3 regions of the Streptomyces sp. NPDC018610 genome follow, and region 1 is predicted to be linked to each of the others. Evidence: riboswitches for the same ligand, from Rfam matches in the RefSeq annotation. Region 1 holds a riboswitch; each other region holds the start of a gene.

Region 1 (10,379 bases):
TCCCCGGACCGTACGGCAACGCGCGGCATTTCTGATCCGAACCGAGGTGTACGCCATGGTGGCCCCGCCGGACAACGACGTGCTCTGGGCACGCGCCCTGCACTACACCCACAAGGACGGCTCCCCCGCGCTCGGCGGCGTCTCGCTCGGCGTCCGGCAGGGCGAGATCCTCGCCGTCGGCGGCCCGAGCGGCAGCGGCAAGACCACGCTGCTGCGATGCCTGTCCGGCATGGTGCGGGTGCGCGAGGGCGAGGTCTGGTTCAACAGCTCCCCCGTGCACACCCTCGGGCCGCTCGCCCGCGAACGGCTGCGCCGCGACCGGTTCGGCTGGATCGACCCCGTCCCCGCCCTCGTGCCGGAGCTCAACGTCTGGGAGAACGCCGCCCTGCCGCTGATGCTGCGCGGCACCACCAGACGCCGGGCCAAGGTGGCCGCCCTGGAGTGGCTGGAACGCCTGGACGCCGGCGAACTGGCCCGCAAGCGCCCGCACCAGCTGCGCCAGGCCGAACGCCAGCGCGTCTGCATCGCCCGCGCCCTGGCCCCCGCGCCGACGGTGCTGTTCGCCGACGAGCCGACGGCCCCGCTGCACCGCGCCGACCGCGCCCACGCGCTGCGCACCCTCACCACCGCCGCCCGCTCGCACGGCATCACCGTCGTCCTGGCCACGCACGACGCGGAGACCGCGGCCCTCGCCGACCGCACGGTGGCCCTGCTCGACGGCCGCTGCGTGAAGACGGTGCACCTGCCGCCGGCCGGCGACACCACGGAAGGCCGGGCCGCGTGCTCGCTCTCCGTCTGATCCGCGTGGCCCACCCGGCCGTCCAGCTGCGCCGCCTCACCGTCGTGGCGGCCTCGGCGGGCACGGGCTTCCTGCTGCTGTCCAGCCTCGGACACGCCCTCGGCCACCCGGACGACCCGTCCGCCGCACTGCTGCGCCTGGCCTGGTGCGCGGTACCGCTGGCCGCCACGGCCCACCTGGCGGTCGCGGTCGCCCGCAGCGACCCCGGCACCCGGCCCCGCTCCGGCCTGTCCGCGCTCGGCCTCGGCCCCGCCCGCCTGATGGCCGTCTCGGCCGCGACCACCGCACTGGCCTGCGCCTTCGGCTCGCTGCTGGCACTGCTGCTCTTCCTCCTCCTGCGCGGCGACCTCCCCGGCCCGCCGTTCCCCCTCGACGGGGCGGCGTACGGGTTCCTCGCCGCCCGCGAGCGGCTGCCCGCCGCCGGGACGCTGACGCTGCTGGCGACCGTCCCGGCGGTCGCCTCCGCGGCGGTCGCCGCCGCCCTGCGCCCCCGGGAGCGGACGGACCGGCCCTCCCGCACCGACACGACGCCGAGCCCGAGTCCCGACGGCGCCGCGCCGGACGCCGTCCAGGACGCCCCCGCCGACGGCGGCGAGGCCTCCGACGACCCGGTCCCCGGCGACGGCACCGGCCCCGCGCTCCCGTCCGACCGGTCCCCCGCGGGCCTGCCCTGGGGCATCGCCGTGCTCGCCGCCGGCCTCACCGTCGAGACCTACGCCGGGCGCACCCCCGACGGCGCCTCCCGCGCCTTCCTCCCCGGCGACCTCACCGCCGGCTCCGTGCCCGTCCTCGCCGGCTGGCTGCTCACCGCCCTCGGTCTCGCCCTCGCCGGCCCCGGCCTCACCCATCTGTGCGGCCGCCTGCTCCAGGCGGTGCGCCCGGGCGCCCTGCGCCTCCTGGCCGGCCGGGTCCTGATGGCGGAGGCGGGCCGCATCGGCCGCCCCCTGGGCGTGGTCTGCGCGGTCGCGTCGGGGACGTACGCCATGACCGCGCTGCACGGCGGAGCCGCCGCCCCGCCCGGTCCGCTCACCGCCCTCGGCGCGCTGCTCGTGGCCGGCTGCGCCGTGGCCGCCCTGCTCACCGCCGCCGTCGAGGCGCGGCAGGTCAGGGCCGGGACCACCGCCGCCCTCAGACGGCTGGGCGCGCCCGCCACCGTGCTGCGCTCCGCGGCCGCCCTGCGCGCCGCCGCCCTGCTCGCCCTGTTCCTCCCACTGACCTGGGCGGTCGCCACGCTCGCCGCGCTGCCCCTGGCGCACTGAGTGACAGCCCGGAAGAAAAATCGGGGGCCACCGATGAGTTCCGCGGGCCCGCTCCGTCTACCCCACCGAAAGGCACGCAGGGCACCCACCCACGAACGGGAGCGACTCCACCATGTACCAGCAGATGATCTTCGTGAACCTGGCGACCGCCGACGTGGCCGCGTCGAAGAAGTTCTTCACCGAGCTCGGCTACTCCATCAACCCGCAGTTCTCCACCGACGACTGCGCCTGTGTCGTCATCAGCGACACGATCATCGCCATGCTGCTCGGCAAGGAGCGTTACGCCGACTTCACCAAGAAGGAGATCGCGGACTCCACCCGGACCAGCGAGGTGCTGATCTGCCTGAGCGCCGAGAGCCGCGAGAAGGTGGACGAGCTGGTCGAGAAGGCGATCGCGGCCGGCGGCACGGCGTCGGGCGAGACCCAGGACCACGGCCACATGTACGGCCGTGCCTTCGACGACCTCGACGGGCACACCTGGGAGGTCATGTGGATGGACCCGGCGGCGGTGCGGGGCTGACCCGGACGGATTCGTTCCGGCCCGGGCGGTTCCCGCCCGGGCGGGCCGATTCGCCCCCGCCGCCCGGATCGGGCCGGTTCACAACGCGCTCAAACGTCGTGGCGGTTAATGAACGGGCAAAGTCAACGACCGCGCGGGACAGGCGCGTTGACACTTCTGACCGAGCGCCTATAGATGTGGGCCTCCTGGGGGTGCCGGGGCACTGCCCGTCGTCACCCGGTCGCCCCACCACCCCCTTCACCCCCCGCAACCGCACATCCCGTGAAGGGCAAAGTGGCCATCTTGTCGATATCCCGTCGTACCGTACGTCCCCTGCGCGTCCTGGGCGTCGCCACCGCGTCCGCCGCGCTCGCACTGGGCGCGGCGGGCCACGCGCTCGCCTGCGACATCAGCGAGTTCTCCGCCGAAGCCAAGTGCGAGGGCGGCAAGGGCGTCATCGCCGTCACCGACAAGGACGCCTTCGGCACCCCGGCCGTCATCACCGTCTTCCTGGAGAACAACGGCGCCGACGCGAAGCGGATCGGCACGCCCCGGTCGGTGAAGGGCACCGCCCAAGGCGCCGTCGTCTCCTTCGCCGAGAACTGGCAGCCGAACGCCGAGTACCGCATCCACGTCAAGGCCGGCGGCAAGCTGGTCGACGCGGACATCAAGCCGAACCTCAAGACCCCGTCGGCCGCCTGCGCGCCCACCACCCCGAGCGCGCCCGCCACGCCGTCCGAGCCGGCCACTCCCTCGAAGCCGGCGACCCCGGCCCAGTCGGCGCCGGCGACCTCCGCGGCGCCCTCGGCGCCCGCCGCACAGACGCCGGCCCCCTCGCAGAGCAGCACCGCCCCGGCGGGCACCGTGAACAACGCCCCCTCGCCCGCGGCCGGTGACTCCAACCTCGCCGAGACCGGCGCGAGCTCCGACACCGGCCTGATCGCCGGCATCGCGATCGCCCTGGTCGTCCTCGGCGGCGGCGCCGTCTTCCTCGGCCTGCGCCGGCGCGGGGCCAACAGCGGTCGCTGACGCCCTCGTCCGCACCTTCCCTCCGCGGCCCGTCCCCGAACCCGGGGACGGGCCGCGGCCGTCGGCGGCGGTCGCGGGCTCAGCCCAGCAGCACGACGTCGGCCGGGTCGAACTCCACCCCGACCTCGTCACCGACCTCCGGCGCCGAGCGCAGCGCACAGGCCGCCTCCAGAGGCGGCGCGTCCGGGGGCTGGAGGCGGACGGCGACATGGGTGCCCCGGAAGGTGCGGGCGGCGACCGTGCAGCGCAGGCCCTCGTCGGCCGGGACGAGCCGCACTCCGGCCGGCCGGACCAGCAGCGTGCGGGCGCCCTCGGCGGAGTCCTCGGGGACGGGCACCTTGCCCCACGGCGTGACCGCCACCCCGCCGTCCACGCCCGCCTCGACGACGTTCTCGAAACCGAGGAAGCGGGCGACGAAGGCGTCCGCCGGCCGCTGCCACACCTCCAGCGGGGTCCCGGACTGGGCGATCTCGCCGTCGCGCATCACCACGACCCGGTCGGCGAGCGCGAAGGCCTCGCCCTGGTCGTGCGTGACGGCGAGCACCGTGGTCCCCAACCGGCCGAACAGCTCGCGCAGTTCGACCACGAGCCGCTCGCGCAGCGTGCGGTCGAGCTGGCCGAGCGGCTCGTCCAGCATCAGCAGCCGGGGCCGGGGGGCCAGCGCGCGGGCGAGCGCGACCCGCTGCTGCTCGCCGCCGGAGAGCGCGGCCACGGCTCGTCCGCCCGCTCCCGGCAGCCCGACCAGCTCCAGCAACTCCTCGACGCGTGCGGCCCGTTCATCCTTCGCGGTGCCGTGCATGCGCAGCCCGAAACCGACGTTGCCGGCCACGTCGCGCTGCGGGAAGAGCTGGTGGTCCTGGAACATCAGCCCGACCTCGCGCCGGTGCACCGGCACCGTCGCCTGGTCCCGGCCCTCCAGCAGCACCCGCCCGGCGTCCAGCGGCTGCAGCCCGGCCACGGCTCGCAGCAGCGTCGACTTGCCGCTCCCGCTGGGCCCGAGCACGCACACGATCTCGTGCTCGGCGACCGCCAGGTCCACGGCGTCCAGCACCGCCCGCCCGCCGAAGCGGACGGTGGCGGATTCCAGCCTCAGCAGCATCAGAACTCCCCGCTCCGGTCCGTGCCCCGCAGCCGCTCCAGGAGCAACAGGGCGACGGCGCACACCACCATCAGAATCGTCGACAGGGCCATCGCCTGACCGTAGTTGAGGTCGCCGGGGCGGCTGAGCAGCCGTGCCACCGCGACCGGGAGGGTCGGGTTGTCGGGCCGTGCGATGAACACGGTGGCCCCGAACTCGCCGAGCGAGACCGCGAAGGCGAAACCCGCGGCGACCAGCAGCGCCCGCCGCACCATCGGCAGGTCCACCTCCCGCCACACCCGCCAGGGCGACGCCCCGAGCACCGCCGCCGCCTCCCGCAGCCGTACGTCCACCGCGCGCAGCACGGGCAGCATGGTCCGTACGACGAAGGGCACCCCGACCAGGGCCTGCGCGAGCGGGACCAGGATCCAGGACTGCCGGAGGTCGAGCGGCGGCTCGTCCAGGGCGATCAGGAAGCCGAAACCGACGGTCACCGCGGAGACGCCGAGCGGCAGCATCAGCAGCGCGTCGAAGCCCCGTACGAGCCGCCCGGAGTCCCGGCGGGTGAGCGCGGCGGCGGCCAGGGAGCCGATGACGACGGCGATGGCGGTGGCCGCGGCGGCGTAGGACAGTGAGGTGCCGACGGCGTCGATCGGTGCGACGAGGAAGGTGCCGCCGTCGGCGTCGCTCAGCGCCCGGTAGTAGCCGAAGCCGGGTGCGGTGAGCGAGCGTTGCACGAGCACGGCCAGCGGCAGCAGGAGCAGCAGGGCCACGGTGGCGAGCACTCCGGCGAGCAGGGCCCACTGGCCCGCGCCGCGCGGCCGGCGGGCGGTCAGGGAGGAGTCGACCAGCTTCAGCGAGGTCTCCCGGTGCCGCACGGTCCAGGCGTGCACGGCGAGGACGGCGCCCACCGCGAGGAACTGGACGACGGTGAGGACGGCGGCGGTCGACAGGTCGAAGATCTCGGAGGTCTGCCGGTAGATCTCCACTTCGAGGGTGGAGAAGGCGGGCCCGCCGAGGATCTGCACGATGCCGAAGGAGGTGAAGGTGAAGAGGAACACCATGAGCGCGGCGGCCGCCAGGGCGGGGGCCAGCGCGGGCAGGGTGACCTTGCGCCAGGCGGTCAGCGGTGAGGCGCCGAGCATCCGGGCCGCCTCCTCCTGCCGTGGGTCGAGCTGCGCCCACAGGCCGCCCACCGTGCGGACGACGACGGCGTAGTTGAAGAAGATGTGGGCGAGGAGGATCGCCCACACGGTGGTGTCCAGGCGCACCCCCCACAGTTCGTCGAGGAGGCCGCCGTGCCCGACGAGGGCGAGGAAGGCGGTGCCGACGACGACGGTGGGCAGCACGAACGGCACGGTGACCACGGCGCGCAGCACCTGACGGCCGGGGAAGGCGAAGCGGGCCAGCACGTAGGCGCCGGGCAGCGCGATCAGCAGGGTGAGCGCGGTGGAGGCGAGCGCCTGCCAGGTGGTGAACCACAGCACGTGCCGGATGCCGGGGTCGGCGAGCACGTCCGCGAACCGGCCGAAGTGCCAGGCGCCGTCGGCCCGCAGGCCGCGCCGGACGATCGCCACCACGGGGTAGGCGAAGAACACCGCGAAGAACGCGACGGGCAGGGCCATCAGGCCGAGCCGCGCCGCGTTCCCCGAGCGGCGGCGTCGCCCGCCGCCTACTTCACTACGAGCGAGGTCCACGACTTGACCCACTGGTCACGGTTGGCGGCGATCTTCTCCGGGGCCATGGTCTCGGGGTCCTTGGCCTGGGGGCCGTACCGGGTGAACTCCGGCGGCACCTGGGCGGCCTCGCGCACCGGGTAGACGAACATGTTCAGCGGCATGTCGTCCTGGAACTCCTTGGTGAGGAGGAAGTCGAGGAAGGCCTTGCCGCCCTTGGTGTTGCGGGCGTTGCCGAGCAGTCCCGCGTACTCGACCTGCCGGAAGCAGGTGCCCTGGACGACGCCGGTCGGCGCGGTCTTCGGCTGGGGCTTGGCGTAGATGACCTCGGCGGGCGGCGAGGAGGCGTAGGAGACGACGAGCGGGCGGTCGCCGCCCGCCTTCCTGCCGCCGGCGGATCCGGAGAACTCCTGGTCGTAGGCCTGTTCCCAGCCGGAGACGACCTTGACGCCGTTGGCCTTCAGCTTCCTCCAGTACGCCTGCCAACCGGTGTCGCCGTACTTGGCGGCGGTGCCGAGCAGGAAGCCGAGGCCGGGCGAGGAGGCGGCGGCGTCCTCGGTGACGAGGAGGTTCTTGTAGCGCGGCTCGGCCAGGTCGTCGAGGGAGGCCGGCGGGGCCAGTTCGTGGTCGGCGAAGTACTTCTTGTCGTAGTTGACGCAGATGTCGCCGGTGTCGATCGGAGTCACCCGGTGCTTGGCCTGGTCGACCCGGTACTGCGGCAGGACCAGTTCGGAGCCCTTCGGCTGGTAGGGCTGGAACAGGCCGTTGTCCAGGGCGCGGGACAGCAGGGTGTTGTCGACGCCGAAGAAGACGTCGCCCTGCGGGTGGTCCTTGGTGAGAATGGCCTTGTTGACGGCCTGCCCTGCGTCGCCGTCCATGAGGACCTTGACCTTGTAGCCGGAGGACTTCTCGAAGTCCGCGATGACGCTCTTGGACGCCTTCCACGAGTCGTGGCTGACCAGGGTCACGGTCTTGGAGTCCGCGGCGCTCGTGTCGCCGCCCGACGATCCGCACGCGGACAGCGTGACCAGTCCCAGCCCGACCGCGGCCGCGACGAACGTCTTGGTGTGCACTGGACTTTCCTCCTGGGGGTGGGCCAGGAAGAGACGCGGCCCTGCCCGGGCATTCCGTGGGATGCCCGGGCAGGACGCAACAGCTCGAGTGATGACCGAACTTCCTACCCAGAATGACCCGGGCGAGGTTCAGAGGGTCTGCGGCCGGTGCCGCACTCTCAGCGCTGTGGCGCTCCCCTGTCGGAATATGAAGATGTGTGTACGGCCCCAGACTACCGCCCGGCCGCCGGCGACCGCCCACGGCCCACGACGGCGGTCCCGCCGCGGGCCCCGGCGGTCTACCGCTCGGTGGCGGCCAGCTGGCCGCAGGCGCCGTCGATCTCCTGGCCGCGGGTGTCCCGGATGGTCACCGGCACCCCGTGCGCGGCGATCGCCTCGACGAACGCCTTCTCGTCCTCGGGCCGCGAGGCGGTCCACTTGGAGCCGGGGGTCGGGTTGAGCGGGATGCAGTTGACGTGCACCGGCCTGCCCTTGAGGAGACGGCCGAGCCGGTCGCCGCGCCAGGCCTGGTCGTTGATGTCGCGGATCAGCGCGTACTCGATGGAGAGCCGGCGCCCGGACTTCGCCGCGTACTCGAAGCCGGCGTCCAGCACCTCCCGCACCTTCCACCGCGTGTTGACGGGGACGAGGGTGTCGCGCAGCTCGTCGTCCGGGGCGTGCAGGGAGATCGCGAGCCGGCACTTGAAGCCCTCGTCGGCGAACCGGTGGATCGCGGGGACCAGGCCCACCGTCGAGACGGTGATGCCGCGCTGCGACAGGCCGAGCCCGTCGGGCTCGGGGTCGGTGAGGGCGCGGACGGCGCCGACGACGCGCTTGTAGTTGGCGAGCGGCTCGCCCATGCCCATGAACACGATGTTGGACAGCCGCGCCGGGCCGCCCGGCACCTCGCCGTCGCGCAGGGCGCGCATGCCGTCGACGATCTGGTGCACGATCTCGGCGGTCGACAGGTTGCGGTCCAGGCCCGCCTGCCCGGTGGCGCAGAACGGGCAGTTCATGCCGCAGCCCGCCTGCGAGCTGATGCACATGGTCACCCGGTCCGGGTAGCGCATGAGCACCGACTCGACGAGCGTCCCGTCGAACAGCCGCCACAGCGTCTTGCGGGTGGTGCCGGCGTCGGTCGACAGGTGCCGCACGACCGTCATCAGGTCGGGCAGCAGCGCCTCGCGCAGTTTCTCCCGCGAGCCGGCCGGGATGTCGGTCCACTGCTCGGGGTCGTGCGCGTACCGCGCGAAGTAGTGCTGCGAGAGCTGCTTGGCACGGAACGGCTTCTCGCCGATCGCGGCGACGGCCTCCTTGCGCTCGGCAGGCGACAGATCGGCAAGGTGCCGCGGCGGCTTCTTGGCTCCGCGCGGGGCGACGAAAGTGAGTTCTCCGGGCTTGGGCATGGTGGTACCAGTGTCGCAGATCGACTTGGGTGACCTGGGGGCGTCGGTCGTCGGGCCGGCGCCGAGGGGCCCGGACCGGCGCCGCGGCCGTCACGCGGTGGCGTGGGCCCGCCTCTTCCGGCGCGGCCGCTCGTGGGGGTCGCCTCGGCAGGTCCGGGGCCGTGGCCCGTGTCGGTCGTGTCCGGCGTGGTCGTTACCGGGGCCGGGACGGGGGGACGTTGGTACGTTGGGCGGTGCTCCGCGGTCGGCCGTGCCCGGGGTGGGCCGGGGGTGGCCGCCGGGGCCCAGGCGCGGCGAAAGGGGGAAGCGGTGGTCGACGGGGACGGCGACGTGTTCGCCGAAGGGGAGCGGCTGAACCGACGGAAGCGGGACGCCGAACGGAGCCGGCGGGAGGACGTGGAGGCCGGGGAGGCGGCGGTCTCCGCGTTCACGGAGAGGTTCCACGCGTTCGCCCGGTCCAGTGCGCGCAAGCTGGAGGAGGCCGGTGTGCCGCTGTCGGCGGTCCCCTGGGAGGCCCGGCGGCCCGTCGAGCCCCCGCCCCGCTCCTGGCTGGCGCGCAAGCTCTGGACCCCCGAGCCTCCCGAGCGTGTGGCCACGCACCACGCCTGGAGGCTGTGCCGGCTCTGGGCCGGCGGTGACCGGTACAGCGGCATCGGGCGCCATGTGACGTGGGGAGGCGTCTGGGACCGCGGGGACAAGCAGGGCGAGTGGACCGGGTATCCCATCCTCCTGCTGGACCGCCACGGCAACGTGACGGTGGGCCTCTCCGCGAAATTCGCGCCGTCCCTGGGCGAGGGAGCGCCGTACCGCGATTACCTCTACTGGCCGTCGCCGCCCCCCGAGCACGGCGCGCCGCCCGTCGGTGAACGCCTCTCCCGCGTCTCGCCCCAGGACCTGGTGCATTTCATGGGCGAGACCCGGTTCGTGTCCCAGTGGACCGAGGCCGGCACCCAAGCGTACCAGGAAGAGACCGATTCCGTGGAGGAACTGAACGCGGAGGCGGCGGCCTCCTGCCTCGAACGGATGGCGGCGGGAGTCCTCCACATGATCGACGAGCACACCGCCCGAGTCGTCCGGGAGCGGGAAGCCAACCCGTGGCGCCGTCTCGACCAGTGACCACGAACCCGGCCGTACGCGGGAGGAGCCCCCACCCCGGCCGGGGTGGGGGCTCCTCCCGCGTACGCGGCCCGAAGGGTCAGGCAGAGCCGACGAAGAGCACCAGCAGCAGCCAGGCCACCGGCGCGGTGGGCAGCAGCGAGTCGAGGCGGTCCATGATGCCGCCGTGACCCGGGAGCAGGGTGCCCATGTCCTTGATGCCCAGGTCGCGCTTGATCATGGACTCGCCGAGGTCGCCGAGGGTGGCGCTGGCGGCGACGGCGAGGCCGAGGAGCAGGCCCTGCCACCAGAGGCCGTCGTCGATCAGGAACTGCATGCACAGCGCACCGGCGACCATGGCGAAGGCGACGGCGCCGAACAGCCCCTCGCGGGTCTTGCCCGGGCTGATGCGCGGGGCGAGCTTGTGCTTGCCGAAGCGCCAGCCGACCGCGTACGCGCCCGTGTCGCTGACCACCGTGAGGATCA
Region 2 (10,379 bases), on a different contig from region 1:
GTGTACGTTCAGCAAGATGCCTCAAGTGTCACTTGGATGATTCCCGGCCAGTCGACGGCAGCAGATGACGGGGTAGCGATGCGCGAGTCCGTACAGGCAGAGGTCTTGATGAGCTTTCTCGTGTCCGAGGAGCTCTCCTTCCGCATTCCGGTGGAGCTGCGGTACGAGACCTGCGATCCCTATGCCGTGCGGCTGACCTTCCATTTGCCCGGCGACGCCCCGGTGACATGGGCGTTCGGCCGCGAGCTGCTGATCGACGGAGTGGGGGCGCCGTGCGGGGACGGCGACGTGCGGATCTCGCCCGCCGACACCGACTCCCTCAGCGAGGTGCTGATCCGTCTCCAGGTCGGGCCGGACCGGGCGCTGTTCCGCTCCTCCACGGCACCGCTGGTGGCGTTCCTCGACCGTACGGACAAGCTCGTCCCACTCGGCCAGGAAGGCGCTCTGGCCGACTTCGACGCCCACCTCGACGAGGCGCTGGACCGCATCCTCGCGGAGGAGCAGAGCGCGGGCTGAAGCGTTTCGGCAGCAGGCGTGTGCGGTGACGGACGTCGTACCGCGTGCGCCGGTGGTGAGGACGACGATGCCGCCCCCCGGTCACCGCTTGCGGCGCCTGCCCCTGCCACCGCGTGCCGGAGCGGGACCACCGGCGGCCGCCACGGCCCGGGCCTGCCCCGGACGGTCGGCCGAGACCACGAGCGCGGCGAGCGCCGTGGTGACCGGCACCGAGGCGACCAGCCCGATCGAGCCCACCAGCGTACGGACGATCTCCTCCGCCACGAGCTCGCTGTTGGCGACGGTCCCCATACTGCTCTGCGCGATGGAGAAGAGCAGCAGCAGCGGCAGCGCGGCGCCCGCGTAGGCGAGGACGAGGGTGTTGACGACGGACGCGATGTGGTCGCGCCCGATGCGGATGCCCGCCCGGTACAGCCCTCGCGGGCCCATCGCCGGGTTGGCCTCGTGCAGCTCCCAGACGGCCGAGGTCTGCGTGACCGTCACGTCGTCGAGGACGCCGAGCGAGCCGATGATGACGCCGGCCAGCAGCAGTCCGCTCATGTCGATGGACGGATACAGGCCATGGATCAGACCGGTGTTGTCGTCCGTGTTGCCGGTGAGCGCGGCCCAGCCGATGAACAGCGAGCCCAGGAGGCCGATCAGCACCAGGGAGATCAGGGTGCCGAGCACCGCCACCGATGTCCGGGCGGAGAGGCCATGACACATGTACAGCGCGATCAGCATGATCGCGCTCGACCCGACCACGGCCACCACCAGCGGGTTCGATCCCTCCAGGATCGCGGGCAGGACGAAGAACCTCAGCACCAGGAAGCTGATGGCCAGCGCGACCAGTGCCATGACGCCCCGCATTCGCCCGACGACCACGACGGCGAGTGCGAAGACACCGGCGAGCAACGCCACCGGGAGACGCCGGTTGACGTCGGTGACCGAGTACTGCAGCTCCTTCGGAGCGGAGGGTTCGTAGGCGACCACCACCTTCTGGCCCTGGTGCAACTGCCGGGGCTGGTCGGGCCGCACGATCTCGGTGAACGTACGCCCCTCGTCCTTGCCGGTGTCGACGCGGATCGTGGCCTTCCTGCAGGTGCCCGACGCCTGCGCCTGGGCGGAGGCGCCCTCGGCGGTGGAGGTGTCGCCGGTCGGCGTGTCCCCGGAGGTGTTCACCGTCCTGCAGCTCACCGCCGCCACCTGAGTGACCGTGGCCTGCTGGGTCTGCCGGTCGAAACCGACGCCGGTGCGCTGGTGGGAGGGCGTGCCGCCGGGCCAGAGCACGGTGAGGCCGACGAGCACCGCTGCGGCGAACGGGATCAGGATCGCCGCGATGACCTTGCGCAGGTGCTTCGAGACGGGGGCGGCGGGGCCGTGACTGTGACCGTGCGCATGCCCGTGACCAGGCGCGTGCCCGGATTCCTGCCCGTGTCCGTCGGCGGTCCCGCGCCCCGGTTCGGGCGGCGGATGGGGGAACTGGTGTGTCGTGGTCACCGCCCGATCATCGCAAGTACGGCGGAGGCCCCCTGTTCACCGCGCCACAAATGGCGCTAGCGTGGGGGCACCTTTGCACACGCGGGAGCTCGGAGCACCGGGCTGAGAGGGCGCTGACCTTCGTCTCGCGGTGTTTCACGTGGAACGAGCGATGTTCCACGGGGGACACCGACGGACGGGAGCCGCTGCGTCGACCGCCGAACCTGTTACCGGGTAATGCCGGCGTAGGGAGTAGGTCTCATGACCAACAAGGACGCACGCACGCCTGCCTCCACGCAGCTGTCCAGCGACGGGGAGCGGAACGCTCCCCACGGGGAGGCCGGGAAGTCCATCGGCTGGCACAAGGGGTACGTCGAGGGCTCGCGCCCCGACCTCCGGGTGCCGGTCCGTCAAGTGCACCTCACCAACGGTCAGTCGGTCACGTTGTACGACACATCGGGCCCATACACCGATCCACTCGTCGAGACGGACGTCCGCAGGGGGCTGTCGCCGCTGCGGGAGAACTGGATCATCGCCCGCGGTGACACCGAGGAGTACGCGGGCCGCCCCGTCCGTCCCGAGGACGACGGCATCAAGCACACCTCGCCGCGCGGCGGTCTGCGCAACCTCGACGCGGTGTTCCCGGGCCGGCCGCGTCAGCCGCGCCGCGGGCGCGACGGTGGCGCGGTGACGCAGCTCGCCTACGCGCGCCGCGGGGAGATCACGCCGGAGATGGAGTTCGTGGCGGTCCGGGAGAACGTCGATCCCGAGGTCGTCCGCGAGGAGATCGCGGCGGGCCGCGCGGTGCTGCCGGCCAACGTCAACCATCCGGAGATCGAGCCGATGATCATCGGCAAGCGATTCCTGGTGAAGGTCAACGCCAACATCGGCAACTCCGCGGTGACGTCCTCCATCGAGGAGGAGGTCGAGAAGATGACCTGGGCGACCCGCTGGGGCGCCGACACGGTCATGGACCTCTCCACCGGCCGCAACATCCACACCACGCGGGAGTGGGTGCTGCGCAACTCCCCCGTTCCCATCGGGACGGTGCCGCTCTACCAGGCCCTGGAGAAGGTCGACGGCAGGGCCGAGGAACTGACCTGGGAGATCTACAAGGACACGGTCATCGAGCAGGCCGAGCAGGGCGTGGACTACATGACCGTCCACGCCGGCGTGCGCCTGGCGTACGTGCCGCTGACCGCCAACCGCAAGACCGGCATCGTCTCGCGCGGCGGCTCGATCATGGCGGCCTGGTGCCTCGCGCACCACAAGGAATCGTTCCTGTACGAGAACTTCGAGGAACTCTGCGAGATCCTCGCCGCCTACGACGTGACGTACTCCCTCGGGGACGGCCTCAGGCCCGGTTCGATCGCGGACGCCAACGACGAGGCGCAGTTCGCGGAGCTGCGCACGCTCGGGGAACTCAACACGATCGCGAAGCGTTACCACGTACAGACCATGATCGAGGGCCCGGGACATGTCCCGATGCACAAGATCAAGGAGAACATCGACCTTCAGCAGGAGATCTGCGATGAGGCTCCGTTCTATACGCTCGGCCCGCTGACGACGGACGTCGCTCCGGCGTACGACCACATCACCTCGGGCATCGGCGCCGCGATGATCGCGTGGTGGGGCACGGCCATGCTCTGCTACGTCACGCCCAAGGAGCACCTGGGCCTGCCCAACCGGGACGACGTCAAGACCGGCGTGATCACCTACAAGATCGCCGCCCATGCGGCCGACCTCGCCAAGGGGCACCCGGGGGCGCAGGAGTGGGACGACGCACTGTCCGACGCCCGCTTCGAGTTCCGGTGGGAGGACCAGTTCAACCTGGCCCTCGACCCGGACACGGCACGGGAGTTCCACGACGAGACGCTTCCGGCGGAGCCCGCCAAGACGGCGCACTTCTGCTCGATGTGCGGGCCGAAGTTCTGCTCGATGAAGATCAGTCAAAGCATCACCGAGCGGTTCGGCGGTAGCGCGGCGGCGGGTTCGTCCGCCGAGGAGATCGCCGAGGGGATGCTGCAGAAGTCGAAGGAGTTCGCGGCGAGCGGGAACCGGGTGTATCTGCCGCTGGCCGACTGATCGGCGGTGGTGGCGCGGCGGCGATGACGGCGTCGGCCGGGCGGGGGCGCTTGAAGAGTGGCGGTCGGGCGGGTTCGGACGGAACTCGTCCGCACCCGCCGGTGCGGACCGGCCCTGCCGGGCCGGCGGCAGCGCGAGGACCCGTCCGTCCCGCCCGTCCCGTACGGTCGCGTCGGGGCCCCTGAAGCACCCGGGGCCCCGTCGTTCCGCCGGGGCGGCTCTTCGGGCCGCCCCGCCCGCGTCGCCGGCCGCCATGGCGCAGTGCGGAGTGGGAGGCGCAGCCCCGTCTACTCCGGCTGGTGCTCCGGGCCGCCGAAGTCCGGGCTGGTGAAGTCGGGGCTGGTGTAGCGCGGCCGGGCGCTCGGGACTCCGTCGTCGGGGCTGCTGAAGCCCGGTCGGCCGTAGCCGAGTTGTGGGATGCGGTCGCCCGGTTCCGCCCGGTCCCTCCGGCGCGGTGCGGTGGAGGGACCGGCGAGCGCATCGCGCAGGAACGGCAGGATGCCGCGCTCGAGCAGCGCGTCGCGCCATGCGTCCCTGGCCTGCTCGACCTCCTCGTGGAGCCCGGCGCCGGGCTCGGGCGAGGGATGGTTGCGCAGGGCGGTGAGCAGCAGCGCGGTGCCGGCGACGACGATCGCGGCCGCGGTCACGGCGCCGAACACCCAGCCGGCGGTGATCATGGTCTGGGCGAACGCGGGTGCCGGGTCGAGCATCTTCAGGAGGTAGCCGACGAGGAGGAAGACCGTCGCCGCTATGCCCGCGAGGACCGGGGCGAGGACCGCGACGACGGCGCCCGCGCCCGCTCCGGTCGTCTCGGCGGCCGCCCCGGCCGTGGCCGTGCCCTGCTCCGCGGAGCCGGCACCGAGGACGGACGACGAGGCGGACGAGGTCGCCGGGACGGCCGTCGGCCGGCGCAGTTCCTCACGGATCTTCACGTAGTGCTGGTACTCGGTCGCGGCGGCCACCGTGATCAGGGCCGTCGCGCCGAGAGCCATGGTGCGCAGCTGTTCGGTGGTGAGCCGCTGTCCGATGGCGGCGAGTTCCGGGCGGTGTGGGGCGGAGCGCAGCGCCTCATCGAGGATCCGCTCGAATTCCTGGCGGTCCTCACTCAGCAGGTACTGCGGAACGCTGTTCATGTGCATCCCCCGATGCTCCGTAGGGCTGGGGGCTCGCATGGCGACGAGCCGTCGGGCAGAAACGGAGGGGAGCCTGCTACGGATAAGCCGATGGTAGAGCCGTCACGGCGCGAGGTGACAGGGGGTTTCCACAAATTGCGTGCCGACCTGGGCCGTCGGCGGGGGCCCGACGGCAGGACGCGGAACGGTCAGTTGTCCAGCGGCAGTTGCCGGACCAGCAGCTTCCCGGCCATGGTCACGCCGCCGTCCATCGCGATGGCGAGCCCGTCGGCGTAGACGTGGGGTCCCTCCACCACCGGACCGGCCGCCTCGTCGCCCTCCTCGGAGCCGACCTCGCCCAGCAGGTAGGGAATCGGGCTGTGGCCGTGAACGATGCGGGTGCCGCCGTACGTATCGAGCAGGGAGCGCACGGCGTCGGCGCCGCCCTCGTCGCGGAAGGAGAAGCGCTTGGTGAACTTGCGGAACAGGTCCCACACCTCGTCCGCGTCGTTGCGGGTGAGCGCCTCGCGGACGGTGTCGTTGACCTCTTCGATCGAGCGGCCGTAGTCGAGGTAGGCGGTGGTGTCGGAGTGCACGAGCAGATAGCCGTCGACCTCCTCGACCGCGTCGAGGCGGGCCATCCACTGCAGGTGGTGGTCCTGCAGGCGGTCCATGTCGGACTTCTGACCGCCGTTGAGCAGCCAGGCCGCCTGGAAGGTGGCGGTGCCCGCGCCGGAGTTGACCGGCGTGTCTCCGAACCGCCGGGCGCCGAGCAGCAGCAGCTCGTGGTTGCCCATGAGCGCCTTGCAGTAGCCGCCGGCCGCGGCCGCCTCGGCGGACAGTCGCATCACCAGGTCGATGACGCCGATGCCGTCCGGGCCGCGGTCGGTGAAGTCGCCGAGGAACCACAGCCGTGCGGCCCCCGCGCACCACTGGCCCGCGGCGTTGATGAGGCCCTGCTCCTGGAGGGCGGCGACCAGCTCGTCGAGGTAGCCGTGCACGTCGCCGACGACGAACAGCGGGCCGGGACCGGCGGCCGGCTGCTGGGCGGCCGGCGCGGGCGTCGGCGCGGTGCCCGCCTGGAGTGTGTCGCCGCGGTTGATGACGGGCAGGTCGCGCTCCGTGGGCGTGTACGCGTCGGGGTAGCCCTCCGCGGCAGCCGGGTAGCCGGGCTCGGCCGGCGGCACGGGCTCGGCCGCATGGCTGTGGGCGTACGGACCGGTCTCGTTCACATACGCGGGCACTCGGAAGTCACGCAACGTCGCCGTCCGCTCCACCTCGGGTCCCTGACCGGCCCCCTGAGTCATCGACCCCTCCACCATCGCGCCGCATCTGCACCGCTTCGGACTGCCTGGTCGCAGCGGCCCGCGGTGTCGTGGGCCCATCATAGGAATGCGGATCGCGCCATGTGATGACCCAGGGGTGGTGAATCGGAACAGGACTCAGGTTCACTGCGGCTTTCGCCCCGGTTGGGCACTCTTCGGCGGTCCCGCGACCGGCTGTCCCTACTGCTCCTCCGGTGCGCGTGGCGGGCTGACCGTCGTGCGCGGCGGGCGTCGCTGGGACGAGGTGCGCACGATCAGCTCGGTCGGTATGACCTGCTCGACCGGGTGGTCCGACTCGACGCCCTCGATCGCGTCGATGAGCAGTTGGATGACGGCCGTGCCGATGCGGCGCGGCTTCAGGGAGAGCGTGGTGATGGGCGGCTCGGTGCTGGCGTACACGGTGGACTCGCTGCAGCAGACCAGCAGCAGGTCCTCGGGGACCCGCAGTCCGTAGCGGCGGGCGGCGGCGAGCAGGTCGGTGCCGTTCGGGTCGAACAGTCCGTAGACGGCGTCGGGCCGGTCGGGGCGCGCCAGCAGCCGGTCGGCGGCGACGGCGCCGGCGCACGGGTCGTGGGCGGGATAGGCCTCGTAGACCGGGTCCTGGCCGACGCGCTCGCACCAGTGCAGGTAGGCGGTGGTCGACAGATGGGTGTACGTGTCGGTCGTGGTGCCGGTGAGCAGGCCGATGCGGCGGGCACCGGCTTCGGCGAGGTGGTCGAGGATGCCCAGGACGGCGGCCTCGTGGTCGTTGTCGACCCAGGCGGTGACGGGCAGCGAGCCGACCGGGCGGCCGTCGCTGACCACGGGTAAGCCCTGGCGGACGAGTTCGCTGACCACCGGGTCCTGGTCGGAGGGGTCGATGACGACCGTGCCGTCCAGGGCGACGTTCGACCACACGTCGTGGCGGGAGGTCGCGGGCAGGATGACGAGGGCGTAGCCGCGGGCGAGCGCGGCCGAGGTGGCGGCCCGGGCCATCTCGGCGAAGTACGCGAACTCGGTGAAGGTGAAAGGTTCATCCCCGTAGGTGGTCACGGTCAGGCCGATGAGGCCGGACTTGCCGGTACGGAGGGTGCGGGCGGCGGCGGAGGGCCGGTACCCCAGCCGGTCGGCCACCTCGCGGACATGGCGGCGGGTGGCGTCCGGGAGTCTGCCCTTGCCGTTGAGGGCGTCGGAGACGGTCGTGATGGAGACTCCGGCGGCGGCGGCCACGTCTCTGATGCCCGCCCGGCCCGGCCGGCTGCCTCGGCGTGAGGTTTCCGCGCGGCTCACCTGGTGCTTCCCTGCTGCTGTCATGGCGAGCCGATAGTAGGGCTCATGCGGTGGGGTAGCGCGGACGCATATGCACGCGTTGACAGGCACGTTTCTGCATGATCAAGATCGATTAATGGCCTGCGAAACAGAGCTGGTTGACCGATCTGGCCGCAGGACGTGATGCGGTGGCAGGTGTGAGCCTGCCGTGCTTCCGAGGTCTCGAAGAGGTCTCAACTCACCTTGACGGGGGACGCGCGCCACGGCGCGAGCCACCGGCGCATAGATATATGTGCGATGCGCCCCCGATTCGCGCTCATTTGTGCCGTGGTGCCTGTGATGCCAGTGTGACGGACGAGGCCGGAAACCGGCAGGAGTGATGGCCGCCGACCCATACGCACCGGCGGCCAATCCTCATAAGGTGTGCAGTATTGGAAAGCCGGTGTGGTCACGAGGAGGACTGCGGTGAGCGAGACGAACCCGAAGCTGCGCGCCGAGCTGGAGGGTATCCCCACCTACAAGCCGGGAAAGCCCGCAGCGGCCGGTGGCCCGGCAGCGTACAAGCTGTCCTCCAACGAGAACCCCTACCCGCCGCTGCCGGGTGTCATGGAGACCGTGACGGCGGCCGCCTGCTCCTTCAACCGGTACCCGGACATGGCGTGCACCGCGCTGATCGAGGAGCTGGCCGAGCGCTTCGGTGTTCCGGCCTCCCACGTGGCGACCGGCACCGGTTCCGTCGGTGTCGCCCAGCAGCTGATCCAGGCCACCAGCGGCCCCGGTGACGAGGTCATCTACGCCTGGCGGTCTTTCGAGGCCTACCCGATCATCACCCAGATCAGCGGGGCGACCTCGGTGAAGGTGCCGCTGACGCCGGGCGAGGTGCACGATCTGGACGCGATGGCGGACGCGATCACCGACCGCACCCGGCTGATCTTCGTCTGTAACCCCAACAACCCGACGGGCACGGTGGTGCGGCGGGCGGAGCTGGAGCGCTTCCTCGACCGGGTGCCCGGCGACGTGCTGGTCGTGCTCGACGAGGCCTACCGCGAGTTCATCCGCGACCCCGAGGTGCCCGACGGCGTGGCCATCTACCGTGACCGGCCCAACGTCTGTGTGCTGCGCACATTCTCCAAGGCGTACGGCCTGGCCGGGCTGCGGGTGGGCTTCGCGATCGCCCATGAGCCGGTGGCGGCGGCGCTGCGCAAGACGGCCGTGCCGTTCGGCGTGAGCCAGCTGGCGCAGGAGGCGGCGATCGCCTCGCTGCGGGCCGAGGACGAGCTGTTGGGCCGGGTCGGCTCGCTGGTGTGCGAGCGCACGCGCGTGGTCGACGCGCTGCGCGCGCAGGGCTGGAACGTGCCCGAGACGCACGCCAACTTCCTGTGGCTGCGGCTGGGGGAGCGCACGGTCGCCTTCGCCGAGGCGTGTGAGCAGGCGGGTGTGGTCGTCAGGCCGTTCGCGGGTGAGGGCGTGCGAGTGACCATCGGGGAGACCGAGGCGAACGACATCTTCCTGAAGGCGGCGGAGGCGTTCCGCAAGGAGGCGTGAGCGGTCCCGCGGTCCTTGAGGGCCTGTCCGGCGGCGTGGTCTTCGTGTGACACGTCCGCTCGGACGGGCCCTCAGTCGTTCACGAGCTCCACGCGTACCGGATCGCCGGCGCGGACGGCCGTCAGCAGGCGCGGGTCGCCATCGATCCGGCCGAGGACGTTGCACGGACTCGCGAGGCGGCATTCGTCACCGCGCGAGATCGGCGTGGGCCCGTAGGGGAGGGCCAGCGCGTCACCGTCGGTCCAGAACGCGACCGTGCCGGGATCGACGACCTGCCGTGCGTCGGTTTCACGTGGAACACGGATGCCGGTGTCGAAGTAGACCTCCTCGCCCCAGGTGTGGGCGGAGGAGACCAGCGGAAGTTCCGCGGCGAGGGCGCGCGCGGTCGGGGTGTCGTCGAGGCTGGCGACGAGGTGTCCGGTGGGCCAGGAGATGCGTATCTGCATGGCGTGCAATTCAACAAGTTGTTGAAGTCCTTGCCAAGGGGTCGACGCGAAGGTGAAGGGGGACCCCCGGTGCCGCGTCGAAAATCGGTACGTCATAATTGCTTGTGAATGTGAACGCGTTCACAAGCTAGTCCGATTGCTGCCCTGTTGTGTAGGACACATCAGGGCAAACCGTCACCGTGACCACGGCGACGTAAGGAGAGTGACGACGTGGACCTGGCTTTGGCGCCGGAGACGCTGGCGCGCTGGCAGTTCGGCATCACGACCGTCTACCACTTCCTGTTCGTTCCCCTGACGATCTCGCTGGCCGCTCTGACGGCAGGACTGCAGACCGCCTGGGTGCGCACGGAGAAGGAGAAGTACCTCAGGGCGACCAAGTTCTGGGGCAAGCTCTTCCTGATCAACATCGCCATGGGTGTGGTCACCGGCATCGTGCAGGAGTTCCAGTTCGGGATGAACTGGTCGGACTACTCCCGCTTCGTCGGCGACATCTTCGGTGCCCCGCTCGCCTTCGAGGCCCTGATCGCGTTCTTCTTCGAGTCCACCTTCATCGGCCTGTGGATCTTCGGCTGGGACAAGCTCCCCCAGAAGATCCACCTGGCCTGCATCTGGATGGTCTCGCTCGGCACGATCCTGTCGGCGTA
Region 3 (10,379 bases), on a different contig from region 1:
CGCTGCTGCTGGACTACGAGTCGGCGCTCACCCGCGTCGACTCGCGCACCGGACAGCTGTACGACGTCTCGGGGCACATGGTGTGGATCGGCGAGCGCACCCGGCAGCTGGACCACGCGCACATCGAGTTCGCCTCGAAGATCCGCAACCCGATCGGCATCAAGCTCGGCCCGACCACGACGGCCGAGGAGGCGCTGCAGTACATCGAGCGCCTGGACCCGGACCGCGAGCCCGGCCGGCTGACCTTCATCGTGCGGATGGGCGCGGACAAGGTCCGCGACAAGCTGCCCGAGCTGGTCGAGAAGGTCACCGCCTCGGGCGCGACCGTGGCCTGGGTGACCGACCCGATGCACGGCAACACCTTCGAGGCGGCCTCCGGCCACAAGACGCGCCGCTTCGACGACGTGCTCGACGAGGTCAAGGGCTTCTTCGAGGTGCACAAGGCACTGGGCACCCACCCGGGCGGCATCCACGTGGAGCTGACCGGTGACGACGTCACCGAGTGCGTGGGCGGCGGCGACGAGATCTTCGTCGACGACCTGCACCAGCGCTACGAGACGGCCTGCGACCCCCGGCTCAACCGCAGCCAGTCCCTCGACCTGGCCTTCCTGGTCGCGGAGATGTACCGGGACCAGTGACGGGGTCTCCCGGCGGCATCGGGAACGATCTGGGGCGCGGATCACACACGGTCCGCGCCCCAGCCGCTGTCGCGTCCCTCGCGTGACGGGTAAGGTTAGGTTTGCCTCACCGAGAAGTCGGGACGGCACCACTGACCCGAACCGGCGGAGGTGAGCCGCGTGTACGTCTGCAGTTGCTTCGGCATCACCGAGCAGCAGGTCAAGCAGCACGCGGACAACGGCGCCTGCACGCCCCGCCAGATCGCCTCCGCCTGCAAGGCCGGCACGGACTGCGGTGGCTGCGTCCGGCGCATTCAGGCCCTGCTCGGCCGGGGCGCCTGCCCCCGCCGGGAGCTCATCGACCGCGGCGCCCCGGCCTTCCCGCAGTCGCCGCGCCCCGCCGCGGCGACGACGGCGAACGCCGAGCGCGACGCCGCCTAGGTGTCTTGACCACGTGCGTTGTCGACGCCTGTCGGGGACAAGCTCCTCTGAGCGGTCACGGCGTCTGAGCGGTCACGGCGTCGAGAAGCCGTGCGTGCCGGGGCCCGAGGGGTCCGGCTGGCTCTGCTCGACGACCGTCGCCAGGTACAGCGCCTCGCCCAGCTTGTCCACCAGCTCCAGCTGGGTGTCCAGGTAGTCGATGTGGTGCTCCTCGTCCGCGAGGATCGCCTCGAAGATGTTGGCCGAGGTGATGTCGCCCTTGTCGCGCATCACGTCCACCCCGCGGCGCAGCCGGTCGATGGCCTCCACCTCGATCTGCCGGTCGGCCCGGAACATCTCGGCGACGGTCTGACCCACCTGGACGTGGAAGAGCCGCTGGTAGTTCGGCAGGCCGTCCAGGAGCAGGATGCGGTCGGTCAGGAGTTCGGCGTGCCGCATCTCGTCGAAGGACTCGTCCCGGGTGTACTTGGCGAGCTTCGTCCACCCCTTGTGGTCCTGCAGCTTCGAGTGCAGGAAGTACTGGTTGATCGCGGTCAGCTCGGCGGTCAGCTGCTCGTTGAGCAGTTCGATGACCTCGGGGTCGCCTTGCATCCTGCTGGACTCCTTCTGTGCGGTCAGGTCCGATAGCGCCGCATGATTTCACCGGCATGCACCACCGTCCAGTAAGTGCACACTTAGTGGTGTATGCCCGAATTGTCGCCGGGCTGGTCATGTGCACCCGGTCCGGTCTGTCAGGATGGAGTCATGGGTCAGCCGGTGGAACGCGCGTCTGGGGACGCGTCTGGAGCAGGGGCGAAGGGAGCGTCCGCGGGAGCGGCGCAGCCGGAGCTTCCGCCGGGTCAGCGGCTGCAGCGGGGCTGGCCGGTCACGCACTACGGGCCGGTGCCCAAGTTCCGCCCGGAGCGCTGGGAGTTCCGGGTCTTCGGCGCCACCGCCGACGGCGCGAAGCACTGCTGGACCCACGAGGAGTTCACGGCGCTGCCGTACACCACCGTGGTGGCCGACCTGCACTGCGTCACGAAGTACAGCATGCTCGGCGCCGAATGGGGCGGCATCCCGGCCCGTACGATCCTGGACATCGCGCCGCCCGCGCCGGACGTCACCCATGTGATGGTCTGGGCGGAGTACGGCTTCAGCTCCAACCTGCGGCTCTCCGACTTCACCGCCGAGGGCGCCCTCTTCGCCACCCACAAGGACGGCGAACTGCTCACCGCCGAGCACGGCTTCCCGCTCCGCCTGGTCGTCCCGCACCTGTACGCCTGGAAGGGCCCCAAGTGGGTGCGCGGCGTGGAGTACATGACCGCCGACCGGCGCGGTTTCTGGGAGGAGCGCGGCTACCACAACATCGGCGACCCGTGGAAGGAACAGCGCTACTCCTACCAGGAGGAACCGGGGGACGGGCCGGAGCTGTGACGTCCGGCCCCGCGGCCGGGTCGGCCGGGGGGCCGGCCGAGGACCCCGGGGCGGGCCCGTTCCGCAGCCGCCTCCGATCTCCTTCGGGGGTCAGCCGTCCCGGTTCCTCCCCGGGGGTCAGCCGTCCCTGAGCTTCTTCAGGCGTTCCACGTCGGCCGCGTGGCCCTGCTTGCCGCCGGGGGTCTCGATGACCAGCGGGACGCCCTCGGTGGCCGGGTGGGTCATCAGCGCGCGGAACGGGTCCTCGCCGATGTGTCCGGCGCCGATGTTCTCGTGCCGGTCCTTGTGCGCGCCGGCCACGTCCTTGGAGTCGTTGGCGTGGATCAGCCTCAGCCGGCCCGGGCCGACGGTCTCCACGAGCAGGTCGAGGGTCTGGTGCATGCCGTGCGGGCCGGCCAGGTCGTGCCCGGCGGCGAAGATGTGGCAGGTGTCCAGGCACACGCCCAGCTTGGGATGGGCGTCCAGCGCCTCGAAGTACGGCCCGAAGTCCCAGGTCCGCGAGCACAGGGAGGAGCCCTGGCCGGCCGTCGACTCCAGGAGCAGACACGGATCGTCGTCGTGGGTCAGCTCGTCGAGCAGCGGCAGCATGTGCTCGCGCACCTGCCGCAACGCCACCGCCCGGTCCCGGCCGCCGGTCGCGCTCCCGGTGTGCACGACCACGCCCAGCGCGCCGATCTCCCGGCCACGCCGCAGCGAGTGCCTGAGCGAGTGGACCGAGCGCTCGACGGTCGCCTCGGTGTGCGAACCGAAGTTGATCAGGTACGGCGCGTGCACGTACGCCGGGATCGACTCCTCGGCGCAGGCCGCCCGGAACGCCTCGTCCTGCCGGGCGTTGCCCTGGGGGGTGGCCCAGCCGCGCGGATTGGCGACGAACACCTGCACGGTCTCGGCCGCCAGCTCACGGGCGTAGGACAGACCGACGGAGTTCAGCCCGCCCGCGACGGGGACATGACCGCCCACCGGGTTGCGGGTGCGGCCGGGGGAGAGGGGCGGGGCGGGGGAGAGCTGGCTGTTCACCTCTTCAGGGTGTCACGCGCCCGGCGGCCGCCGGCCGGCCGCCGTGGTGATCCCGGTCTCGTCGGACACGTCACCTGGAGGACGGCGGGTGAGCCGTGGTGCGCAGGCAGTCCTGGGGGCGGCGGACCGTGCGCGGGACGGCGGACGGCGGGCCGTGCGCGGGGTGGGGCGCGGGCGGCCGGTCGCCCGGTGGCGGACGACCGCCCGCCTCACCGGATGGTGATCGTGATCGTCGAGCCCTTGGGCGCGCGGTCGCCGCCCCGCACCGACTGCCGCTTGACGGTGTCGCCGAACAGCCCGAGCAGCCCGCGGTCCTCGTCGACCTTGAAGCCGGCGTCCTCCAGGGTCTGCTTGGCGTCGTCGACGCTGTCGCCGGTCACGTCCGGCACCTCGACCGTCTCCGGGCCCTTGGACAGCGTCAGCGTGACCGTGTCACCCTCGGCGGCCTTGCCGTCGGCCGCCGGGGACTGCCGGGCGACCTGGCCCGCGTCGAACTCGGAGTTGACCCGCGCGGCGGCGACCTTCACCGTCAGCCCCGCGTCCTCCAGATCGGACCTCGCCTGGTCCAGGTCCTCACCGGTCACGTCCGGCACGTCCACCGGGCGGCCCTTGCTGACGACGAGCGCGATCGCCGAGCCGGCGTGCCGGTCGGTGCCCGCCCCGGGGTCGGTGCTGATCACCGCGTCCTTGGCGATGTCCTCGCTGAACGCCCGGCTCACCATGCCCGGCTCCAGCCCCTCCTTCTTCAGCCGCTCGCGCGCCTTGTCCAGCGCGAAGCCCTTCAGGTCGGGCACCCGCACGGTCTCGGGGCCGTCGGAGAGGGTCAGCGTCACCGAGTCGTGGCCGCGGATCCGGTCACCGGCCCCGGGGTCGGTGCTGATCACCGTGCCGCGCGCGACCGTGTCGCTGTAGGAGTGCTTGACCCGCTTCACCTTGAGGCCGGCCTGGTCCAGCCGGGTCCTGGCCTGCGCCTCGGTCTTGCCCAGCACCGGCGGCACCTTCGTGAACTGGCCGGAGTTGATGTACCAGACGCCGCCGCCGACGCCGAGGACCAGCAGGACGGCGGCGACCAGCGTGAGCAGCCCCCGCCGGGGCCGTCGGCCGCCGCCTCCGCGCGGCCCGGGCCCCGGCGGGGCCGGGGGGAACTCCAGACGGCTGGTGCGGTGCACGGCCCCGCGGTCGTCCTCGCCGTCCCCGTCGACGGGCAGCGGGCGCGGCACCGTCAGCGAGCGCGGGATCACGCTGGTGCGGTCGTCGGCGTTGTCGTGCTCGCCGGTGCGGGCCTGCGGCGGCAGCGCGTCGAGCTGGTCGGCGTTCAGCGCCGAGCGGGCCCCGCGCACCAGCGCCAGCAGCGCCACCGCGTCGTGCGGGCGCGTGCGCGGGTCGCGGACGGTGGCCGCCGCGACCAGCCCATCCAGCTCGGGCGGCAGTCCCGGCACGGCGGCCGAGGGGGCGGGCACGTCCTCGTGCAGATGCCGGTAGAGCACCTGGGCGGGGCTCTCGCCCTGGTGCGGCTTGGCGCCGGTCAGCATCTCGTAGAGGACGACACCGCACGCGTACACGTCGACCCGGGGGTCGGCGGTGCCGTTGTCGATCTGCTCCGGGGCGAGGTAGGAGACGGTGCCGAGGACGGCGCCGGTGGTGTTCGTCACCGTGTCCACGGACCGCACCAGCCCGAAGTCGGCGACCTTGACCCGGCCGTCGTCCCCTATCAGGACGTTCTCCGGCTTCATGTCCCGGTGCACGAATCCCGCGCGGTGGGCGGCGCCCAGCGCGGCGAGCACCGGCTCCAGGATGTCCAGCGCGGCCCGCGGCTGGAGCGCCCCGCGCTCGCGCAGCACGTCCCGCAGGGTGCAGCCGGCGACGTACTCCATGGCCAGGTAGACGTACGACCCGTCCGTCCCCTGATCGAATACCTGTACGACGTTCGGGTGGTCCAGACGGGCCACCGACTTGGCCTCCCGGATGAACCGCTCCACGAAGGAGGCGTCGGCGGCGAGCGTGGGGTGCATCACCTTGAGTGCGAGGACCCGGTCCAGGCGGGTGTCCAGGGCCCGGTAGACCGTGGCCATCCCGCCGACGGCGATCCGCGCGTCGACGCGATAGCGGCCGTCGAGCACCTGCCCGACGAGAGGGTCCTGAAGGGTCGTATCCACGCACTGGAGTCTACGAGCCGCCACGGACACACACCCCTTCCGGCCGCACTCCACGACGGGACTGAAGCCGTCCTGTGACGCTTCTCGCGTGCCTGAAGGCGCCTGGGCGCCACCGGGGCGCCCACTGGGAGCGGACAGGTGCCGGTGAGCCGGTCGCCCCGGGGCCGGGCGGGCGCCCGGCCCCTCCGGGGCTTCCCTCGGGGGGCCGGGCAGGTCCTAGAAGGCCGGGCGCTCCGGGTCCAGGCGGGCCAGGCCCTCGGTGGGCGAGGACGCCTCGGCGAAGTGGCGCTTCGGGATGCGCCCGGCCAGCCGGGCCAGTCGGCCCGCCGCCGCCGCGTGCCGCATCGCCTCGGCCATCCGCACCGGCTCCTGCGCCCGGGTCACCGCCGAGGCGAGCATCACGCCCGCGCACCCCAGCTCCATCGCCAGGGTCACGTCCGAGGCGGTGCCGGCGCCCGCGTCCAGGATCACCGGCACGCGCGCGTGCTCCACGATCAGCTGGAAGTTGTGCGGGTTGCGGATCCCGAGCCCGGAGCCGATCGGCGAGCCCAGCGGCATGATCGCCGCGCAGCCCACGTCCTCCAGCTTGCGGGCCAGCACCGGGTCGTCGTTGGTGTACGGCAGCACCGTGAAGCCGTCGTCGACCAGCGTCTCCGCCGCGTCCAGCAGCTCGATCGGGTCCGGCAGCAAGGTCCGCTCGTCGGCGATGACCTCCAGCTTGACCAGATCGGTGCCCAGCGCCTCCCGCGCCAGGCGCGCCGTGAGCACCGCCTCGCCGGCGGTGAAGCAGCCCGCCGTGTTGGGCAGCACCGCGATGCCCAGCCTGCGCAGCACCGACAGCACCGAACCGTGCACCGACGCGTCGACCCGGCGCATGGCCACCGTGGTCAGCTCCGTGCCGGACGCCACCAGGGCCCGCTCCAGCACGTCGAGGCTCGGCGCGCCGCCGGTGCCCATGATCAGGCGGGACGTGAAGGACGTACCGCCGAGGACGAAGGGGTCGTCAGCCATGGTCAGCCTCCCTGGACGGCGGTCAGGACCTCGACGCGGTCGCCCTCGGCCAGCGTCGTGGACGACCAGCGGGTGCGCGGGACGACGGTCTCGTTGAGGGCGGCGGCCACCCCGGAGGGCGCCGCGGTCAGGGCCTGCACGACGGCGTCGAGCGCCGTGCCGGGCGCGATACGGCGGGGCTCGCCGTTGACGGAGATGTTCACGCGGGCTGCTCCGTGAGGAAGGCGGCGGCGAAGCGTCGCGGGGTGAAGGGACGGGCCTCTTCCGGCAGTTCGCCGGTGGTCAGGACCTGCGCCATGGCGTCGCCGGTGACCGGTGTGAGCAGCACGCCGTTGCGGTAGTGCCCGGTGGCCAGCAGCAGTCCGGGCAGCTCGGTGGGGCCGAGCAGCGGCGCGTTGTCCGGGGAGCCGGGGCGCAGTCCGGCCCGGGTCTCGGTCAGCGGCAGCTCGGTGATGCCGGGCACCAGCTCGTGCGCGTCACGCAGCAGTTCGTACACGCCGCCGGCCGTCACCGTCGTGTCCCAGCCCAGCTCCTCGCTGGTGGCCCCGACGACCAGCTCGCCGCTGACCCGCGGCACCAGGTACAGGTGGCTGCCGCGCACCACCGCGCGCACCGTGCGGCTCAGGAACGGCGCGTACCGCCGGGGCACCGTCAGCCGCAGCACCTGGCCCTTGACCGGCCGCACCGGCGGCAGCACCTCGTCCGGCACCCCGGCCAGCTCGCCGCTGAGGCTGCCGGCCGCCAGCACCACCTGCCCGGCGGCGAGCGCCGTGCCGTCGCGCAGCACACAGCCCGCGGCCCGGTCCCGCTCGACGGTGAGCCGCTCGGCCCAGGCGCGGTGGAAGACCACGCCCGCCCGCTCGCAGGCGGTCACCAGGGCGCCGGCCAGCCGCCGCGGGTCGATCTGGTGGTCACCGTCCACCCGCAGCCCGCCGCGCACCCCCGGCGCGAGCATAGGCTCCAGCCGCCGGCACTCCCGCCCGGACAGCCACTCCGAGTCCAGGCCCGACTGCTGTTGCAGGGCGTGCAGTTCGCGCAGATGGGCGCGGTCGTCGGCGTCCAGCGCCACGGCGAGCGTCCCGCACCGGCGGTAGCCGAGGTCGTGTCCGGTCGCCTCGGTCAGTTCCGCGGCGAAGTCCGGATAGCGGCGCGCCGAGGCCAGGTTGAGTCCGAGCAGCGTCTGCTCGCCGTAGTGCAGTTCGGTGACGGCGGCCAGCATCCCGGCCGCGACCTGCGCGGCCCCGCCGCCCGGCTCGGGGTCCACCACGGCCGTGGCGAGCCCGCGCTGCGCCGCGCGCCAGGCCGTCACGAGTCCGATGATTCCGCCCCCGATGACGAGGACGTCTGACGTGCGTGGCAACGACATGGGCGTCCAGCCCCTCCCTTCGCCGGCATGACCCGGATCAGGTTCGTACGGTCGGAGGCCGCCAGCCTCCCTCTCAGCCCGGTGCGTCCGGGCTCCCGCGAGTGCTTGTAGCCTACCAGCGCCACTTTCGAGGGAGTCTTTTTCGATGCCACGCTCACTGGACGGTCTGGTCCTCGCCCCCGTCGCCGACCAGGCCCCGGGTCAGGTGGGCACGCTGACCCGCTTCACGTACCACGAGAAGGACGGGCAGATCTGGGCCGAGTACGCCGGCGGCGATGTCGTACGCGGCCATTTGGTGGGTATCCGGGAAGGCGACCGGCTCGACTTCCGATACGTCCAGCTCCGCCGCGACGGCACCACCGCCTCCGGGCACTGCGTGTCGTCCGTGGTCGAACTCCCCGACGGGCGCGTCCGGTTGGAGGAGTCCTGGGAGTGGGAGTCGCGGCCGGGCAGCGGGACGAGCGTGGTGGAGCAGATCGCCTGACAGCGGTTGTGCGGCAGGTCACGGCGCACGCCCGCTGACTGACGGCTCGTCAGTTGTCTAAGGTGATCAGGTGAGCGACCAGACGCAGGAACAGGGCACGGCACAGCCGCGGCGCGTGGTCGTCGTGGGCGCGGGCATGGCCGGCGTGCAGACCGCGGTCGCCCTGCGCGAGCAGGGCTTCACCGGCGCCGTCGTACTGATCGGCGCCGAGCCCCACCAGCCCTACGACCGGCCGCCGCTGTCCAAGGCCGTCCTGCTCGGCAAGGCCGAGGGATCCGCCTTCGACGTCGACTTCGAGGCGCTCGGCATCGAACTGCGGCTCGGCCGTGAGGCGCTGGCGATCCGCCCCGAGGAACATGTGCTCGACACCTCCGACGGGCCGGTGCCCTACGACGTCCTCGTGCTCGCCACCGGTGCCGAACCGATTCGCCTCCCGGGCTCCGAGGGCGTCCCCGGCGTCCACCTGCTGCGGACCCTGGACGACGCCGAACGACTGCGGCCCGTCCTCGCCGAGCAGCACGACGTGGTGGTCGTCGGCGCCGGCTGGATCGGCGCGGAGTTCGCCACCGCCGCCCGCGAGGCCGGCTGCGCCGTGACGGTGGTGGAGGCCGCGGACCGGCCGCTGGCGGGGGCGGTGCCGGCCGAGGTGGCCGCGCCGATGACCGCCTGGTACGCCGACAGCGGCACCGAACTGCGCACCCGCGCGCGCGTGGCGCGCGTCGAGCCGGGCGCGGTGGTGCTCGACGACGGCTCGCGGCTGCCCGCCGGCGCCGTCGTCGTCGGCATCGGGGCGCGCCCGGCGACGGCGTGGCTGGCCGGCTCCGGCGTCGGGCTGGGCGAGCACGGCGAGGTCCTGGCCGACGACCACCTGCGCACCTCCGTCCCGGACGTGTACGCCGTCGGCGACTGCGCCTCCTTCCCCTCGGGGCGGTACGGCGAGCGGCTGCTGGTCCACCACTGGGACAACGCGCTGCAGGGTCCGCGCACGGTCGCCGCCAACGTGGTCGGCCCGGCGCCGGCGGCCTACGACCCGGTGCCGTACTTCTGGTCCGAGCAGTTCGGCCGCTTCGTGCAGTACGCCGGCCACCACACCCCGGACGACACGCTGCTGTGGCGCGGCGAGCCCGCCGGGCCCGCGTGGACCGTCTGCTGGCTGCGCGGGGACCGGCTGGTCGCTCTGCTGGCGGTCGGCCGACCGCGCGATCTCGCGCAGGGCCGGCGGCTGATCGAGGCCGGCACGGCGATGGATCCCGGGCTGCTGGCGGACCCGGCCAGACCGCTGAAGGCGGCCACCGCGTAGGGCGCCGTGCCGCGCGCCGTCCTCCCAGGTGGGCGGGGCTGACTTGGGACTGTCGGTGGCAGATGGCACGCTTGGTCCCGTGACCGAGATTGACGCCAAGATTGATGCTCTCGTCCCCGCCTGGCTCACCCTGCCCGACATCGCCGAAATGCTCGACGTCGAGGTGACACGGGTGCGGCAGCTGGTCAAGGAGGGCCAGCTCATCGCCGTACGCCGGGGTGAGAACCGGGCCCTGCACGTGCCTGCCGCCTTCATCGACGGCGACAAGGTCGTCAAGGGCCTGACGGGGACCCTGACGCTGCTGCGGGACGACGGCTTCACGGTCGAAGAGATGATCGAGTGGCTGTTCACCCCCGACCCGACCCTGCCCGGCACCCCCGCGCAGGCCCTGAGTGAGAACCGCGGCACGGAGGTGAAGCGACGCGCCCAGGCTCTGGCCGTCTGAAGCCACGCCGCCCTCGGGTCCTTCGTCCGCCCGGGCCGGGGCGGGCGAGTCCGGCGTGATCCGGACGAGCGGCCCTGAGCGGCCGGGCCCCTGTGCCGGGCCGTTCCCGGGGCGGGGCTCCGGCCCCGC

Evidence for each region. A riboswitch is a leader RNA that binds a small molecule or an ion and turns the genes downstream of it on or off. The one in region 1 is predicted to bind thiamine pyrophosphate.
Region 2: another riboswitch for thiamine pyrophosphate. It lies ahead of thiC (phosphomethylpyrimidine synthase ThiC); the one in region 1 lies ahead of ACH5A8_RS29160 (thiamine ABC transporter substrate binding subunit).
Region 3: another riboswitch for thiamine pyrophosphate. It lies ahead of thiO (glycine oxidase ThiO); the one in region 1 lies ahead of ACH5A8_RS29160 (thiamine ABC transporter substrate binding subunit).

Annotation. Positions count from the first base shown of each region.
Region 1 covers NZ_JBISAL010000012.1:216,048-226,426, reverse strand. Annotated here, with positions in the region: gene ACH5A8_RS29190 (ABC transporter ATP-binding protein) at 56-799, shown strand; gene ACH5A8_RS29185 (hypothetical protein) at 781-2,058, shown strand; gene ACH5A8_RS29180 (VOC family protein) at 2,171-2,578, shown strand; gene ACH5A8_RS29175 (LAETG motif-containing sortase-dependent surface protein) at 2,861-3,586, shown strand; gene ACH5A8_RS29170 (ABC transporter ATP-binding protein) at 3,666-4,685, opposite strand; gene ACH5A8_RS29165 (ABC transporter permease) at 4,685-6,361, opposite strand; gene ACH5A8_RS29160 (thiamine ABC transporter substrate binding subunit) at 6,337-7,413, opposite strand; TPP riboswitch at 7,497-7,602, opposite strand; gene rlmN (23S rRNA (adenine(2503)-C(2))-methyltransferase RlmN) at 7,692-8,798, opposite strand; gene ACH5A8_RS29150 (hypothetical protein) at 9,108-9,914, shown strand; gene ACH5A8_RS29145 (phosphatidate cytidylyltransferase) at 9,994-10,379, opposite strand, start outside.
Region 2 covers NZ_JBISAL010000003.1:471,320-481,698, forward strand. Annotated here, with positions in the region: gene ACH5A8_RS11540 (SsgA family sporulation/cell division regulator) at 79-516, shown strand; gene ACH5A8_RS11545 (YibE/F family protein) at 598-1,995, opposite strand; TPP riboswitch at 2,067-2,243, shown strand; gene thiC (phosphomethylpyrimidine synthase ThiC) at 2,236-4,059, shown strand; gene ACH5A8_RS11555 (hypothetical protein) at 4,347-5,198, opposite strand; gene ACH5A8_RS11560 (metallophosphoesterase) at 5,381-6,493, opposite strand; gene ACH5A8_RS11565 (LacI family DNA-binding transcriptional regulator) at 6,677-7,789, opposite strand; gene hisC (histidinol-phosphate transaminase) at 8,210-9,289, shown strand; gene ACH5A8_RS11575 (cyclophilin-like fold protein) at 9,361-9,735, opposite strand; gene ACH5A8_RS11580 (cytochrome ubiquinol oxidase subunit I) at 9,946-10,379, shown strand, end outside.
Region 3 covers NZ_JBISAL010000001.1:310,913-321,291, reverse strand. Annotated here, with positions in the region: gene ACH5A8_RS01435 (class II 3-deoxy-7-phosphoheptulonate synthase) at 1-638, shown strand, start outside; gene ACH5A8_RS01430 (bacterioferritin-associated ferredoxin) at 798-1,058, shown strand; gene bfr (bacterioferritin) at 1,131-1,649, opposite strand; gene ACH5A8_RS01420 (sulfite oxidase-like oxidoreductase) at 1,803-2,471, shown strand; gene ACH5A8_RS01415 (deoxyribonuclease IV) at 2,589-3,488, opposite strand; gene pknB (Stk1 family PASTA domain-containing Ser/Thr kinase) at 3,698-5,644, opposite strand; gene ACH5A8_RS01405 (thiazole synthase) at 5,861-6,655, opposite strand; gene thiS (sulfur carrier protein ThiS) at 6,658-6,858, opposite strand; gene thiO (glycine oxidase ThiO) at 6,855-8,021, opposite strand; TPP riboswitch at 8,019-8,130, opposite strand; gene ACH5A8_RS01390 (hypothetical protein) at 8,167-8,505, shown strand; gene ACH5A8_RS01385 (NAD(P)/FAD-dependent oxidoreductase) at 8,576-9,805, shown strand; gene ACH5A8_RS01380 (Rv2175c family DNA-binding protein) at 9,885-10,250, shown strand.